2 regions of the Bradyrhizobium sp. NBAIM08 genome follow, and region 1 is predicted to be linked to the other one. Evidence: predicted binding sites of a transcription regulator. Region 1 holds the regulator's gene; the other holds the start of a gene.
What was found. Region 1 encodes LexA, which represses DNA repair genes until DNA is damaged. Its sites were predicted from a motif close to TGTTCNNNNTGTGTTCNG; they were not measured.
Positions count from the first base shown of each region.

Region 2: the regulator LexA is predicted to act here: its motif matches at 2,713-2,730, upstream of I6F37_RS00290 (single-stranded DNA-binding protein).

Region 1 is NZ_JADYVR010000001.1:169,560-177,320, reverse strand. It holds gene I6F37_RS00850 (ComEC/Rec2 family competence protein) at 1-994, shown strand, start outside; gene I6F37_RS00845 (GAF domain-containing protein) at 1,004-1,945, opposite strand; gene I6F37_RS00840 (hypothetical protein) at 2,159-2,596, opposite strand; gene lexA (transcriptional repressor LexA) at 2,986-3,687, opposite strand; gene glp (gephyrin-like molybdotransferase Glp) at 3,864-5,072, opposite strand; gene I6F37_RS00825 (hypothetical protein) at 5,292-5,495, opposite strand; gene I6F37_RS00820 (HAD family phosphatase) at 5,654-6,277, opposite strand; gene I6F37_RS00815 (alpha-hydroxy acid oxidase) at 6,306-7,439, opposite strand; gene I6F37_RS00810 (S41 family peptidase) at 7,743-7,761, shown strand, end outside.
Region 2 is NZ_JADYVR010000001.1:55,649-63,409, reverse strand. It holds gene I6F37_RS00305 (outer membrane protein) at 1-503, opposite strand, end outside; gene I6F37_RS00300 (outer membrane protein) at 728-1,426, opposite strand; gene I6F37_RS00295 (outer membrane protein) at 1,665-2,447, opposite strand; gene I6F37_RS00290 (single-stranded DNA-binding protein) at 2,885-3,379, shown strand; gene I6F37_RS00285 (low molecular weight protein tyrosine phosphatase family protein) at 3,397-3,726, opposite strand; gene I6F37_RS00280 (DUF2306 domain-containing protein) at 3,956-4,354, shown strand; gene gyrA (DNA gyrase subunit A) at 4,524-7,256, shown strand; gene I6F37_RS00270 (hypothetical protein) at 7,436-7,693, opposite strand.

The DNA of each region.
Region 1 (7,761 bases):
GCCCGATCATTCCGCGACTGCGCGGATCGCGTTGTGGGGCGGCCGGGAGATCGCGATGCTGTTCCTGGCCTCGCTGATCGCGGGGCTCGCGACCACGCCATACGCCGCCTTCCACTTCCATCGCGTGACCCCATACGGCGTGCTCGCCAATCTCGGCGCCATGCCGGTGGTCTCGGCGCTGGTGATGCCGGCCGGGCTGTTGGGGCTGCTCGCGGCGCCCTTCGGGCTCGACGGCGTGTTCTGGTGGGTGATGGGGATCGGCATCGAGTGGATGGTCCTGGTCGCGCGCTGGGTGGCGGCCCTGCCGGGCGCCGTCGGCCGCATTCCCGCCTTCGGGATCGCGCCGCTGATCGCAGCGAGCCTCGGGCTCATCGTGATGGGCCTGTTGCGCACGCCCTTGCGCTGGTCCGGCGCCCTGGTGCTGCTGGCAGCGATCCTCTGGGGACTGTCGGTGCGGCAGCCCGATATCCTGATTGCCGGGGATGGCGCGAGCGTCGCGATCCGGGGCGGGGATGGGCGCTTGCAGGTGATCCGCGCCAGCAAGGACAGCTTCCTGCTGAAGGAGTGGTTGGCTGCCGATGCCGATCCGCGCGATGCCGGCAACGCCTCGTTGGCGAGTGGGGTGTCGTGTGACGAGACCGGCTGCGTGGCGCCGCTCGCGGACGGAAGGCTGATCGCGTTGGCGACGCGCATCGACGCGCTGGCCGATGATTGCAGCCGCGCCGCGCTGGTGGTGACGGCGCGGCCCGCGCCGTCCGATTGCGCGGCGATGGTGGTCGATCGGGCGCGTCTTGCCAGCCAGGGCGCGCTGGCCTTGACGCGAAGCGGAGAGGGTTTTTCGGTGCAGGCGGTGAGGGCGCGAGGGGCAAGCCGTCCCTGGTTGCCGGCCGGCGCCGGCGAGGGAGATTTCGACGGCAGCCTCGTGCCGAAGACGGCCGTGCCCCGCAACCGGGACGCAACGCCGTCGGAGGCCGACTTGCAGGCCGACGATTGACGCGGGCGATTACAAATACCAAGCCAGCACGGCGCTAAGCCTTGCGTCGCCGATGACCGGCAGGGCCACCATTCGGCTCAGCCCGGCTGCGCGGGCTTCGGAGCCGGCGATCGAGCCGTCACGGGTGAGCTCGTCGTTGAGCGCGGGCATGCCGACGGCCCAGGCGCCGCCGATGCTGCCTTCGCCCCTGGCGATGGACTGCGCCGCATAGCGTGCGGCAAGGTCGATCTGCGCGCTGCAATCGCCGGCGCGAAAGACCAGCGCCGAACGGGCCTCGTTCGGGACCCAGATCTCGAAGCGTCGCGCAATCGGCGTTGCCTGCGCGGAGAGGAATGTCATGACCCAGGTCTGGTCGGTGCCGGTTCGATAGGGCACGCCTACGCCGAGATTGATCCCGACCTTGGCGGCGTCCTCCCAGCGCAGGAAGCTCTTGGCGTCGTGCAGGTCCTTGATGATCAGCGGCAGGCCCGCCTTCCATGTACGTCCGGGCAGGCCGAATCCGCGCGGAAATCTGGTGTGGCGGGAGTTGAATTCGAACATGTCCGCCGTGCCGTAATAGCCATCGACGAGCCCCATCTCATGCGAGAGATCAGGATCGTTGTGCCAGAGCTCGATCGCGCCGACATGCGCCTCGTCGTCGCCGCAGAACAGCACCAGCACGGCTTGCAGGAATTCGCCCGCGAACACCGGCACCGCCACGCCACAGGTGAGGCCGGCCGCAACGGCCTGATCGGTCCGCTTGAAATAGGAGTTGGCGAATTTCGTGAGGATGACGGGGTGGGCACAGGCCCAGGCCTTGCCTGGAAGTCCCTCGTCATATCCGAAGTGCAGCTCTTCGCTGACGGCCTTGAACGCGGACAGCCCTTCGTCGTAGAGGCCGCCGCCGAATTCCAGCCGCATGCGCGCCCGGTCGGGTACCCAGAGTTCAACGACGCGAATGAAGGTCTTCATGGAGCCTGTCCGCCGCCTCAAGCCATTGCAGCATCGGTCATCTGGCTGCGGAGCGGACGTTCAAAATTCAGGCAGGACGGCTCAAACTTCGTGCGGCGACGAGGCGCGGAGGCTCGCCGATCGAATGTCCTGAAACACAAACTCACCGGGCTCGCCGGCCTCGGCCGGCGACGGTAATTTCAATCCGGGCCTCGCCCCGTCGGGCGCAGGGCGTCAGCCGATCGGCAAGCGCGTGATCGTGGGCGGCCGCGTCTCGGCGACGATCTGCGGCTTGTGCTCGCGCTCGGGCACCGGCTGCGTCACCGGCAATTGCAGCACGGTCGCGCGCTGGCCTTCGACGAGCTGCGTCACCAGCACGTATTTGCCGTCGGGGAATTCGATCGCGTCATGATGGCGATCGGGAATGTGCGGGTCGATCTTGCCGAACTTGCCGACGCGAGAGTTCACGGTGCGCGTCCAGATCCAGCGGTTGTCGTAGCGGACATTGTCGGCGAAAGCGAGCTCCGTCCCCGGCAGCAGACAGACCGCGACGGAGGGATCGGCTTCGGAAGCGAAACCGCGCGTCGAGGTGCCGCGGAAGGTTGTCGTGACGATCGTCTCGCCGACTTCGGCGGGGCGCGTCGCGACGGCATGCAGGCTGTAGTCACACATCGGGTGCTCCTCATGCTGGGATAGCGACCCGCGTCTCTTTCGAGGCGCAGGCCTCTATCAGAGTGGAAGCATACAACGCTCTGCTCGGTTATGGGCAAATCTGCGGCTCGCGTCCGCAGCGCGCGATCACATTATCTTTCCCGGATTCGATAGGAACAAACCTCGCGTCCTTGCATTCGGCCGGAGCTATCAGCACTGCCGGCACAACTCTACCGGTGAAGCAGAGCGAGATTGCTGTGCGCCTGCGCGGGCGAATGTCGCGCGGGAGGATGGACCGGACAGCCGGCGCAGAACCAGAGAAACCGTCCAGCCGGAGCGGACAAGTATCCGCTCCGATCCTGGATCGCCGATGCCGATCGAAACGCGCGCGGCGCTTGATGTTTCCCGTATCAGTACTTCCGGTAAAGCCCGATCAGCTTGCCCTGGATCTTCACGCGGTTCGGCGGAAGAATGCGGACCTCGTAGGCGGCATTGGCGGGCTCAAGCGCGATCGAGGCGCCGCGGCGGCGGAAGCGCTTGAGCGTGGCCTCCTCGTCGTCGATCAATGCCACCACGATGTCGCCGGTATTTGCGGTCTCGTTGCGCTGGATCAGCGCCATGTCGCCGTCGAGGATGCCGGCCTCGACCATCGAATCGCCGCGCACTTCGAGCGCGTAGTGCTCGCCCGAGCCGAGCATGTCCGGCGGCACGCTGATGGTATGGCTGCGGGTCTGCAGCGCCTCGATCGGCGTGCCGGCGGCGATGCGGCCCATCACGGGCACCGCGACGGGGCGCTCGCCCTCGTCCGCGGGCGGGCTGGAGCTCGCGCGCACCTTGCCGAGATTGCCCTCGATCACGCTCGGGGTGAAGCCACGGCGATTGCCGGCGGCGGCCTGGAGCTCGGGCAGCTTGATCACCTCGATGGCACGGGCGCGGTTGGGCAGGCGGCGAATGAAGCCGCGCTCCTCGAGCGCAGTGATCAGGCGATGGATGCCTGACTTCGAGCGCAGGTCGAGCGCATCCTTCATCTCGTCGAAGGACGGCGGCACGCCGCTTTCCTTCAGACGTTCGCTGATGAACCGCAGAAGCTCGTATTGTTTGCGCGTCAACATCTCGACCAAAGTCCCCCGGTTGATGTCGTTCGATTCCGACACGATGAAGCCGGCACTAAGCCGCTACATCCTCGAAACAAATCATGAACGGACACTATATGTTCGATATGTGTTCCGCAACTGCTTAATTTATGGTGAACGCGGCCAAGCTCGCGGAATGCGTGTGGCTGGGCGGCTCAGACGGGCAGCCGGAGCACCTCGCAAGGCGTGCCTGCCTCGGCCTTCGGCGCGAACGGTGCGCGCACCAGAAGTACCTGTGCCGCAGCGAGATTCGCAAGAAGGGAGGAGTCCTGATGGCTGACCGGAAGGGCGACGCGCGTGCCGTCGTCGCGCTCCTCCAGCCGCGCACGCAGATAGTCCTCGCGCTGGTCGTTGGCGGCGAGATCGCGGCCCAGCACGGCGCGCTCGCGCCGATGATGAATCGCTGAACGGCCCGACAGGGCGCGAATCAAGGGGACCATGAACAGGAAGGCGCACACGTAGGACGACACGGGATTGCCGGGCAGGCCAATCACGCGCATCGCGCCTATCCGACCGTGCATCATCGGCTTGCCCGGCCGGATCGCGATCTTCCAGAACGCCATCGCGATGCCTTCGCCCTTGAGCGCCTGCTGGACCAGGTCGTGGTCGCCGACCGAGGCACCGCCGGTCGTGATCAGGATGTCGGCGCCGCTCTCGCGCGCGCGGCGGATGCCGGCGGACGTCGCCTCCAGTGTATCGGCGGCAATTCCGAGGTCGATGGTCTCGGCGCCCTCGCTGCGGGCGAGCGCATGCAGGGCATAGCCGTTGGAATAGACGATCTGGCCGCGACCAGGCGTGGTGCCCGGCATCACGAGCTCGTCGCCGGTGGCGAGAACGGCAACCCTCGGGCGGCGGATGACGGCGAGATGCGGATGATTCATTCCGGCGGCAAGGGCGAGATCGCGCTCGGTGAGGCGGATTCCCTTGCGCAGCAGCACGTCGCCTTCGCGGAAGTCGACGCCTGCAGGGCGGATGTGCCGGCCGAAACTGGCGGCTTCCTTGATCGTCACATGTTTGCCGTCGGCAGCCGTGTCCTCCTGGATCACGACGGCATCGGCGCCGTCGGGAACGACGCCGCCGGTGAAGATCCGCACGGCTTCGCCGGGGCCGACGCTTCCCGCGAACGGCCGGCCCGCCGCGACCTCGCCGACGACGGTCAACCTCGAATCGTTTGCCGCGTCGGCCGTGCGTACGGCATAGCCGTCCATCGCCGACATCGCCTCCGGCGGCTGCGTGCGCCGCGCCGCGACATCGCGGGCGAGCACACGATGGTAGGCCTCGTCGAGGCAAACCATCTGTTCAGCCAGCGGCTCGACGCCGGCCAGCACCGCGGCAAGCGCGTCAGAAACCGGCATCAGGGCCACGGGCGAACTCCTGCTGAGCACATCAGTCAATGGGCGGCGAGAGTTCTAGCCGAGTGCAGGCGTGAGGCAAAGCAGCACGCGGGATGATTTATCCTGCGTGATCGCGGGGTGGAGGAGGTCGGCTCAACTCCGCCGCGGCATGATGCGGAAGGCGAGACAGACCGGAACGAGGATTGCCATGGCAAGGACGAGAATGACGAGCGCCACGGCCAACATCGTTCAACGCCCCGTCGGATCGCCCGGACTGATGTCCGCGACGTCGGGCGGCTTGGGACCCTGATCCTTGTCCGGCAGCGGGTCCGCCTGGGATTTTAGGTCGGCGGCCTTGCTGATCAGCTTGGCGGAGAGGTCAGAATCCGAGGTGGTTCTGGCGAATTCGAGCAGGAGAGAGGCTTGCTTGGTGAGATAGGTCTTGCCCAGCACGTCGATCAGTCCAATGTAGAAGTCCCAACGGACTCATGAGTCCGAAGGGTGGTATTCCGTTCCCGGAACTCTGTATAAAAATGCACAAAGTGATCAGGTTCCACATTTTCAGCAGTTTTTGTTCCGGCAAGTGAGCGCGCTCCGGGCTTTCCCGCGGCTCAGATCCCCAGTGCTTTCAATGCGTTCCCGACATCACGCGGCGAGGTGACATGCACGGCGGTCAACCCGCGCGCCCGCGCTCCCTCGATGTTCTCGGCGAGGTCGTCGAAGAACACGATGCGCTCGGCCGGCACGCCGATCGCCGCCACGACATGGTCGAAGGCCTCGGCATCCGGTTTGCGCAGGCCGATGCTGGAGGACAGATACAGCTCGCGGAAATGGCCGAGCAGACCGGCATATTCCTTCGAGAAATAGTCGACGTGCGGCCGATTGGTGTTGGAGAAGGCATAGAGCGGCATCTGCTTCGCCGCCCGCGGCAACAGCTCGGCGATATCAGGCATCTCGCCGGCGAAAATCGCGTTCCAGCCTTCCAGGAATTGCGCATCCGAGATGCCGATCCCGAGCGAGGACCGCAGCGAGGCGAAATAGTCCCCATCGCTGATCTTGCCCATCTCGTGCAACCGGTAGGCCTCGTCGCGCACATAGCGCGCGATGATGGCCTCGGGCTGGCAGCCGGCATGTCCCGCCCAGCAGGCGATCGCCTTGGAGAAGTCGATGTCGAGCACAACGCGCCCGAGGTCGAACAGCAGCGCATCCGCGCTGCCGGGAGAGAGCGATGTCATTGCGTCCTTTTCACTTCGGTATGGCGCGTCAGTAACGATAGGGCTCGTGGTCGAACAGCGGGAACGCGCTGAACACGCTGGGCGCGTTGGTGGCGGCCGCCGGATGCAGGCAGGATTTGTCGAGCTCGGCGAATGAGGTGGCGCCCAGGAGGCCGAGGCAGCGCAGCACCTCGTCTTCGAGCAACTCCAGCATCCGCGCGACGCCGGCTTCGCCGGCTGCCGCCAGCGCCCAGCATTGCAGCCGGCCGATGCCGACGAGGTCGGCGCCCGCCGCGATCGCCTTGACGATGTCGGTGCCGCGGCAAAAGCCGCCGTCGACCATGATCCTGGCGCGGCCCTTCACGGCGTCGACGATCTCCGGCAGCACGTGCATGGCGCCGCGGCCGTGGTCGAGCTGGCGCCCGCCATGGTTGGAGACGTAGATCCACTCGACGCCGTGATCGAGCGCGATCTGCGCATCCTCGGCCGTGGCGATACCCTTGAGGATCAGCGGAATTTTGAACGTGTCCTTGATCATCTTCACGGTCCGCCACTCCAGGCCCTTCTGGAAATCGCCGCCGGTGGCGCGCAGGCGGCTCTCGCGAACGTAGCGCTTGGCGATGTCACGTTCACGACGGCTGTAATGGGCGGTGTCGACGGTCAGGCAGAAGGCGGCATAGGCGTTCTTCTCGGCCCGGTCGACCACGTCGGCGACGAAGGCATCGTCGCCGCGGACATAGAGTTGATAGAGACGCAGTGCATCGGGGGCAGCCTCGGCGGTCGTCTCGAGGCCGGGCTCGGACACCGAGCTCAGCATGTGCGCCGCGCCGAACCTGCCCGCAGCGCGCGCGACGCTCGCCGCGCCATCCGGATCGAAGATCTCGAGTGCGCCGACGGGAGCCAGCACCACCGGCAGACGCAGCTTGCGGCCGAACTGCTCGACGCTGCCATCGATCCTGCGCACGTCGCGCAGCACGCGCGGGCGGAAGGCGATCTCGTCGAGCGCCATGCGGTTGCGCCGCATCGTGGTCTCGGTCTCGGCGGCGCCGATGATGTAGTCCCAGGCATTCTGGTTGAGGTTGGCGCGCGCCTTCCGGATGAACTCGTGCAGGTTCTGGAACGGCTCGTCGCTGGCGCCGAGCTCGACGTTCCGTTCCGGCCGGATGCGGGGCGCTTCATTCATTGTTGTCCTCCCGAGAATTTGAAGTCTTGTCGCCATCGCCTATCGCGTCCGGTCCTCCAAAACCATCCTAAAATCGCATAGCTGCGAGGCGTAGGCGGCCCGGACCGTGTCGTGTTGCTTCGAAACAGTTTCGGAACGTTGCCAAAAGTTTAGGCCAAGGCGAAGGGATTTCTTCGGTGTACCCGCCAGCGCGGCATCCCGGCCTTGAAGAAACCAGAATGGTATTGTGAGAGATGGACTGGATCGCCATTTGCATGGCGTCTCCCAGCCTCAAGAGAAACGCCAAGCACAAAAGGCACCTTCATGCGGAAAACCCTGCTGT
Region 2 (7,761 bases), 110 kb from region 1:
CTACCAGTGTACTTGTTGTGAGTGACGGCAGCGCCGCCCTTCACGTACCAAAGCACGTTGTTCCAGGCATAACCGACCTGGCCAGTGAAGAGGCCAATGGCGTCGATCCTGGTCTCGTTCACCAGCGGCGCGAGCGCGGCAGGCGAGCTGATGTTCGAACCCTTCAGGTCAGCCCAGTCGCCCTGGGCTTCGAGACCGAACACCCAGTTGGCGGACTGCCAGCGATAACCGATCTGGCCGCCGACGAGTGCGCCGGTCGCATTGTGACAACCTTCGGCCACCGCCGGAGCGACCACGAAGGGGCCGACACTGGTGAGATCCCAACAGTTGCGGCTCCAGCCACCGCCGGCGTTGGCGCCGAGGTAGAAACCGCTCCAGTTGTACACCGCGATCGGTGCCACCGGAGCCTTGGTGTAGGGGCGGGCCGCCAAATCGGCCGCCGAGGCCGGTGCCAACGCGCTGAGTGCGAACAAGCTGGCCGAAGCCAGCAAAAGCTTCTTCATATCCATTCCCCACTTCCATTTCTCATTCCGGTCTTCCGGAGAGCGGAAGAGCAGCGGACCTTATGACTCAAGCAACGTCATTGCTTTTACACCATTGAAGCCAAAGGTTGTGTCACCCAGCGGCCACACCCCTTCGAAAAGCGCGAGCGAACGGGCGGCCGCAACAAACAAAAAGGCCGGCGCGAGGCCGGCCTTTCGTGACGATGATGCGTCAGAGACGAAGCTCAGTACTTGGCGACGACCGGGCCGCCGAAGTGGTAGTTCACGCCGACCTGCACGGTGTGGAGGTCGAGAGTGCCGGTGTTGACCGGGAAGACGCCCGAGAAGTAGGTCTCGCCGCCCAGGCTGCGATAGAGGTACTCGCCCTTGACCGACCAGTTCGGAGCAAACATCGCCTCGACGCCCGCGCCGACCGTCCAGCCCGAATGGAACTGGCTCTCCGAGAGGCTCAGAACAGGGGGCGCGCTGACGCTGATCTTGTTGTTGATCCAGGCGTAACCACCCGTGGCGTACAGCAGGACGCTCGGGGAAGCGAGCCAGCCGATGCGACCACGCACGGTGCCGAGCGCGTCGATACGCGAACTGACCGTCGTGGGAACGAGGGCGCCACCAAAATCAACAAGACCGGTCGCCGAGGCGTTTACGTCAGCCCACGCGCCATCAGCTTCGATGCCGAACACGACGTTGGAGGTCTGCCAGTTGTAGCCAACGGTGCCGCCGACGAAACCGCCCTGCATGCGCGGATCATCGGAGCTGTTTTCCCAGGCGCCGCCACCGACGATACCCAGGTAAAAGCCGGTCCAGTTGTAGACCGAGGCCACAGGCGCGGGGGCCTTGGTGTAGGGGCGGGCTGCCAGATCAGCAGCCGAAGCGGGGGCCGCAAGGGCGAATACACAGGCCGAAGCCAACAAAACCTTCTTCATTTTCAACTTAATCCCAGTCCCAGTTTCTGTTGTTGCCTTCCGTGGCGGAAGGGCAGCGGACTCAAACGGCCCAACTGACGCCGTCTTTACACCACCAAAGCCGCAAGTTGTGTCTCCGAAAAGCCACAACAGCGGAAAAGGTGATGGTTGCTGACTTATTTACGTCCAGGCATGTGCCGAAAAAAAGAAGGGCCGGCGCTGGGGCCGGCCCTTCGTTTCGCTCACGATAGGTGGGATATCAGTACCTCGCGACCAGCGGGCCGCCGAAGCGATAGTTCAAGCGGACCAGACCCATGTCGACGTCCTGACTGATGCGATCGCTCCCGAAGGCAACGCCCGCAGGCGTCGTGAAGGCGATCGTACGGTCGCCGAGGAAGATGTGGTTGTACTCGACGCCGAGCGTCCAGTTCGGAGCAAATCCGAATTCCAGGCCGGCGCCAACGGTGCCGCCCCAGCGGGTCTCGCGAGCCGACGCCAGCAGCGTGCCGGCGCCAGGCGTGCCAGGAGCGGCATAGACGTCGTACTTGTCCCCGACTACGGCGGCGCCGCCCTTCACATAGAGCAGCACGTTGTTCCAGGCATAACCGACCTGGCCCGTGATCAGGCCAAAAGCATCGATGTGAGAGCGGTTACGATCACCGGTGACCAAAGCGCTTCCAGGGAAGAGGAGGCTGACGTTGTCCCCCGAGAAGTCAGCCCAGTTGCCCTGGCCCTCGAGGCCGAACACCCAATTGGCCGACTGCCAGCGGTAGCCGATCTGACCACCGACCGTGCCGCCGGTCGCATCGTGACAGCCTTCAGCCACCAGAACGCCCGTGACCGGGGTCACGAAGTCCCAGCACTTGCGGCTCGTGCCGCCGCCGCCGTTGACGCCGATGTAGAAGCCGCTCCAGTCGTAAACCGCGGCGACCGCCGGGGCCGGAGCCTTGGTGTAGGGACGCGCAGCCATATCCGCCGCGCTTGCCGGAGCCGACAGCCCCAATGCCATTGCACTGATTACGCCGAAAAGAATCTTATTCATTGCAGTCTCCCCAAGTTTCGTCCGCTTCATGAAAGTCCCTGAAGCGGCTGATCAGACGCGACACCCATATGAATCAATTCCAAGGCAAAGGTAGCCTAAGGAAAGGGCAGAGTCCGTCTCCGGAAAGCCACACTCGCCAGACTATTGACAGGTTCCATCTTGATGAATGTTAAGAGTTTTTTCCTATTCAAGGGAACTCGAAAAGGTTCCATTCGGGGCTGACGTTTTTCGCGGCACGCGGGAAAATGTCTGCCCGCCCATGATGAAGAACAAATCTGGAACAAACGTGCGCGCGATGCTATATGTGGGGATAACCTTGGGGGTGGCAGGCTGATCGGTGTCCGCAAGCGTATAGGGTCGCCCTGGCGGGCGCAGAGGAACGCGGGCAGCGGATTCGCCCTTTTGAAATTCAGTGGCATTCGGAGTGGAGAGCGGCGATGGCGGGAAGCGTCAACAAGGTCATTCTGGTTGGAAATCTCGGCAAGGATCCCGAAATCCGCCGCACCCAGGACGGGCGGCCGATCGCGAATTTGAGCATCGCGACCTCGGAGACCTGGCGCGACAAGAACACCGGCGAGCGCAAGGAGAAGACCGAGTGGCATCGCGTCGTGATCTTCTCTGAGCCGCTTTGCAAGATCGTCGAACAGTATCTGAAGAAGGGCGCAAAGGTTTACATCGAAGGCGCGCTCCAGACCCGCAAGTACACCGACCAGAGCGGCGTCGAGAAATACTCGACCGAGGTCGTGCTGCAGGGCTTCAACTCAACGCTGACGATGCTGGACGGCCGCGGTGGCGGCGGCGGAGGTGGCAGCTTCGGCGACGAGCCGGGCGGCGACTTCGGCTCCTCCGGACCCGTCAGCAGCGCGCCGCGCCGTCCCGTTGCCGCCGGCGGCGGCCGCAACAGCGACATGGACGACGACATCCCGTTCTAGGACTTCGGAAGAGGCGGCTAGTCTCGGCGCAGATAACGGCCAACTCGGTTTTCAAGGATCCGCACCAGGACAGGATCCATGAATTCATAGTCGTCCGGAATGTCGAGACAGATGACCCGTTTGTTGTACAAGCTGGAGCGGAATTTCCGGTTCAGCTTGGTCCGGTGGGTCTTTTCCATGACGAAGATGACGTCGGCCCATTCAATCTGCTCGGCGGACAGCAAGACGTCCGCGCCGTTCGAAATGCCGGCCGAGTCGGTCTCGATCCCGGGCCAGGTCGAAAACACCTGCTCGGCGGTAGGGCTGCGGAGGCGATTGGCGCTGCAGACGAAAAGGACGTTGGTCACTTTGCCGCTCTCGGAGACGATCGGTCAGGTATCGGCGGGATGATTGGTCAGTGCTTTTCGGGCGGGCTTCCGAGAGTTCCTGCTACATAAATACAGTTCTTTGGTCGACGGCTTTTCCGGCCTAAGCTTATGTGCGCCTCAAGTCTTCGGCGAGATGTGATGTGAATGATATTAACTTTCATGTTAATCATACTCACATCAGTCTCCGCCGGACACGAGGAAGCCCTGCATGAGCCTTGCGCCGCTGCTTGAGGCCGCGCCGGTGGTCCCGCTGCATGCCTTTGCCGCAATGGCCGCCCTTGTGCTTGGCCTCTTCCAGTTCTCCGCCCCCAAGGGCACGCTGCCGCACCGGACTATCGGCTGGATCTGGGTGGTCCTGATGGTGTTCGTGGCCGCCTCGTCGTTCTGGATCCACGAGATCCGTCTGGTCGGGCCGTTCAGCCCGATCCATGTCTTGTCGATCTTCACCCTGGCGGTGCTGCCGCTGGCGGTATGGCGTGCGCGCACCCATCGCGTCGCCGACCACCGGCGGATGATGATCTTCATCTTTTTCGGCGCCCTGGTGGTGGCGGGACTGTTCACGCTGGTGCCTGGGCGCATCATGCACCGGGTGACTTTCGGGGCGTGAGAGCCGGTTCCGCCCAGTCCGTTCCGGCCTCGTCCGCGGCCGTGGCGCGAAGGGCGTAAGTCTCTGGAAAAACAGTCGGAAAAAGCGCTTCCCCAGAGCTCGGCAAGGGTGGTTATCAGGGGTGTGATGCGCTATATGATTCCCAGATAAAACCTCACCGGATTTCCCCTTGGCTGACGACGATAACAAGCCCGGCGACCAGCCGGCGCAACCCTCGGACATTCGCCCCGTCTCCATCCTCGACGAGATGAAGAAGTCCTACCTCGATTACGCCATGAGCGTGATCGTGTCGCGCGCGCTGCCCGATGCGCGCGACGGCCTGAAGCCGGTGCATCGGCGCATCCTGTTCTCGATGAACGAGCAGGGCTTCACGCCCGACAAGAAGCACAAGAAGTCCGCCGGTATCGTCGGTGACGTCATGGGTAAATACCACCCTCATGGCGACCAGGCGATCTACGACGCGCTGGTGCGCATGGCGCAGGACTTCTCGATGCGCGAGTTGCTGGTGGACGGGCAGGGCAATTTCGGCTCGGTCGACGGCGACCCGGCGGCGGCCATGCGCTACACCGAGTCCCGCCTGACCAAGATCGCGCTGAAGCTGCTTGAGGACATCGACAGCGACACCGTCGACTTCCAGGACAATTACGACGGTTCCGAGAAGGAGCCGGTGGTCCTGCCGGCGCGGTTCCCGAACCTGCTGGTCAACGGCGCGGGCGGCATTGCCGTCGGCATGGCGACCAACATCCCGCCGCACAATCTCGGCGAGGTGATCGACGCCTGTATTGCGCTGATCGACAATCCCTCGCTGACCATCGACGAGCTCATCAACATCATTCCCGGCCCGGATTTCCCGACTGGCGGCATCATCCTTGGACGCCAGGGCATCCGCAGCGCCTACCATCTCGGCCGTGGCTCCATCGTGATGCGCGGCAAGGTCACGTTCGAGACCATTCGCAAGGATCGAGAGGCGATCGTCATCACCGAGATTCCGTATCAGGTGAACAAGGCGACGATGGTCGAGCGCATCGCCGAGCTCTACAAGGAAAAGAAGATCGAGGGCATCTCCGACCTGCGCGACGAGTCCGACCGCGAGGGCTATCGCGTCGTCGTCGAGCTCAAGCGCGACGCCGTGCCCGACGTGGTACTGAACCAGCTCTACAAGTTCACCCCGCTGCAGACGAGCTTCGGCGTCAACGCGGTTGCGCTCGATTCCGGGCGTCCGCAGACGATGAACTTGAAGGATATGTTGACGATCTTCGTCGGCTTCCGCGAGCAGGTCGTTACCCGGCGCACCAAGTACAAGCTGCGCAAGGCGCGTGAGCGCGCCCATGAGCAGGTCGGCCTCGCCATCGCGGTCGCCAACATCGACGAGATCATCAAGGTGATCCGCACCTCGCCGACACCGGCGGCGGCCCGTGACACCCTGATGACGCGTGATTGGCCCGCGCGCGACGTCGAGGACATCATCACGCTGATCGATGACCCGCGTCACCGGATCAACGAGGACGGCACGATCCGCCTCTCGCTGGAGCAGGCGAGGGCGATCCTCGAATTGCGTCTCGCACGTCTCACCGCGCTCGGCCGCGACGAGATTGGCGGCGAGCTGTCGAAGCTCGCCGGGGAGATCGGCGACTATCTCGCGATCCTGCGCTCACGCGCGCGCATCCTGGACATCATCAAGACCGAGCTTGCCGAGGTGAAGACCGAGTTCGCCACGCCCCGCCGCACCGTGATCATGGAGCAGGAGGGCGAGGTCGAGGACGAGGACCTGATCCAGCGCGAAGACATGGTCGTCACGGTCTCGCACGCCGGCTACGTCAAGCGCGTGCCGCTGTCGGCCTACCGGGCGCAGCGCCGCGGCGGCAAGGGCCGCTCCGGCATGCAGACCCGCGACGAGGATTTCGTCAGCCGGCTCTTCGTCGCCTCGACCCATACTCCGGTGCTGTTCTTCTCCTCGCGCGGCCAGGTCTACAAGGAAAAGGTCTGGCGGCTGCCGATGGCCGCGCCGAACGCGCGCGGCAAGGCCATGATCAACATCCTGCCGCTGGAGCAGGGCGAGCGCATCACCACCATCATGCCGCTGCCGGAGGATGAATCGACCTGGGGCCAGCTCGACGTGATGTTCGCGACCACGGGCGGCAACGTCCGGCGCAACAAGCTGTCCGACTTCGTCGACGTCCGCCGCTCCGGCATCATCGCCATGAAGCTCGACGACAACGAGGCGATCGTCGACGTGCAGATCTGCACCGAGCGCGACGACGTGCTGCTGACCGCTGCGGGCGGCCAGTGCATCCGCTTCCCCGTCACCGATGTGCGCGTATTCACCGGGCGCACCTCGATGGGCGTGCGCGGCATTGCGCTCGGCGAAGGCGACAAGGTGATTTCGCTGGCGATCCTGCGCCACGTCGACACCACCTCGGACGAGCGCTCGGCCTATTTGAAGATGCGCCGCGCGGTCGCGGGCGAAGCCGCCGCGGAAGAGGCGCCGGCCGATGCCGAGGCCGAGGAGACCTCGGGCAGCTTCCAGCTCCCGCAGGAGCGCTATGTCGAAATGTCGGCGCAGGAGCAGGTCGTGCTGACCGTCTCCGTCAACGGCTACGGCAAGCGGACCTCGTCCTACGAGTACCGCACCACCGGCCGCGGCGGCAAAGGCATCGTCGCCATGAGCGTCAACCACCGCAACGGTAATCTCGTCGCCTCGTTCCCCGTGGAGGAGGCGGATCAAATCATGCTGGTCACCGACAAGGGCCAGCTGATCCGCTGCCCGGTCGAAGGCATCCGCATCGCCGGCCGCTCGACGCAAGGCGTGATCGTGTTCGACACCGCCGAGGACGAGCACGTGGTGTCAGTCGAGCACATCACGGAAGAGGCCGAGAACGGGAATGGAGCGAACGGGGAATAGAGGCTGGCGAATCGGGACTCATCCACCCGCCGTTCCTCGCAGCCGATAGTGCCCCCTGAACGAGATCGCGCCCGTCGGGCCATTCCGACGGGCGCGAGCGTCGCGTAGTCTGCGACGAGACGTCACAAATATTCCTGGGGTCTTGAGGGACCCGCCCGACGCGAACCTGACAGATCCGATTACGGCGTGCGGTTGGCGGTCACGAGGCGGGCCTCGCGGACGTTGGCCTTGGTGCCGGCGCTACGCAGGCAGGACGCTTCGAAGTTCGGCCAGGCCTGCTGCGAGCAGTCACGGCCGATGCTGCGGATGTCGAGCCGGTCGCTCTTGGCCAGCGGCTGCGGCACGCTGGCTTCGACCTTCGGGGCAAAGCCGGGCAGGAGGGTGAGGGCCGCGGCAACACACGCAGACAGAGCGATCGCTGAAATGGTCTTGATCATGACAGTCCCCTGTGATGCGGCCGCCTACGCCCAGTACGCGGCCCGTCATTCGTTGGCCGGATTAGTAA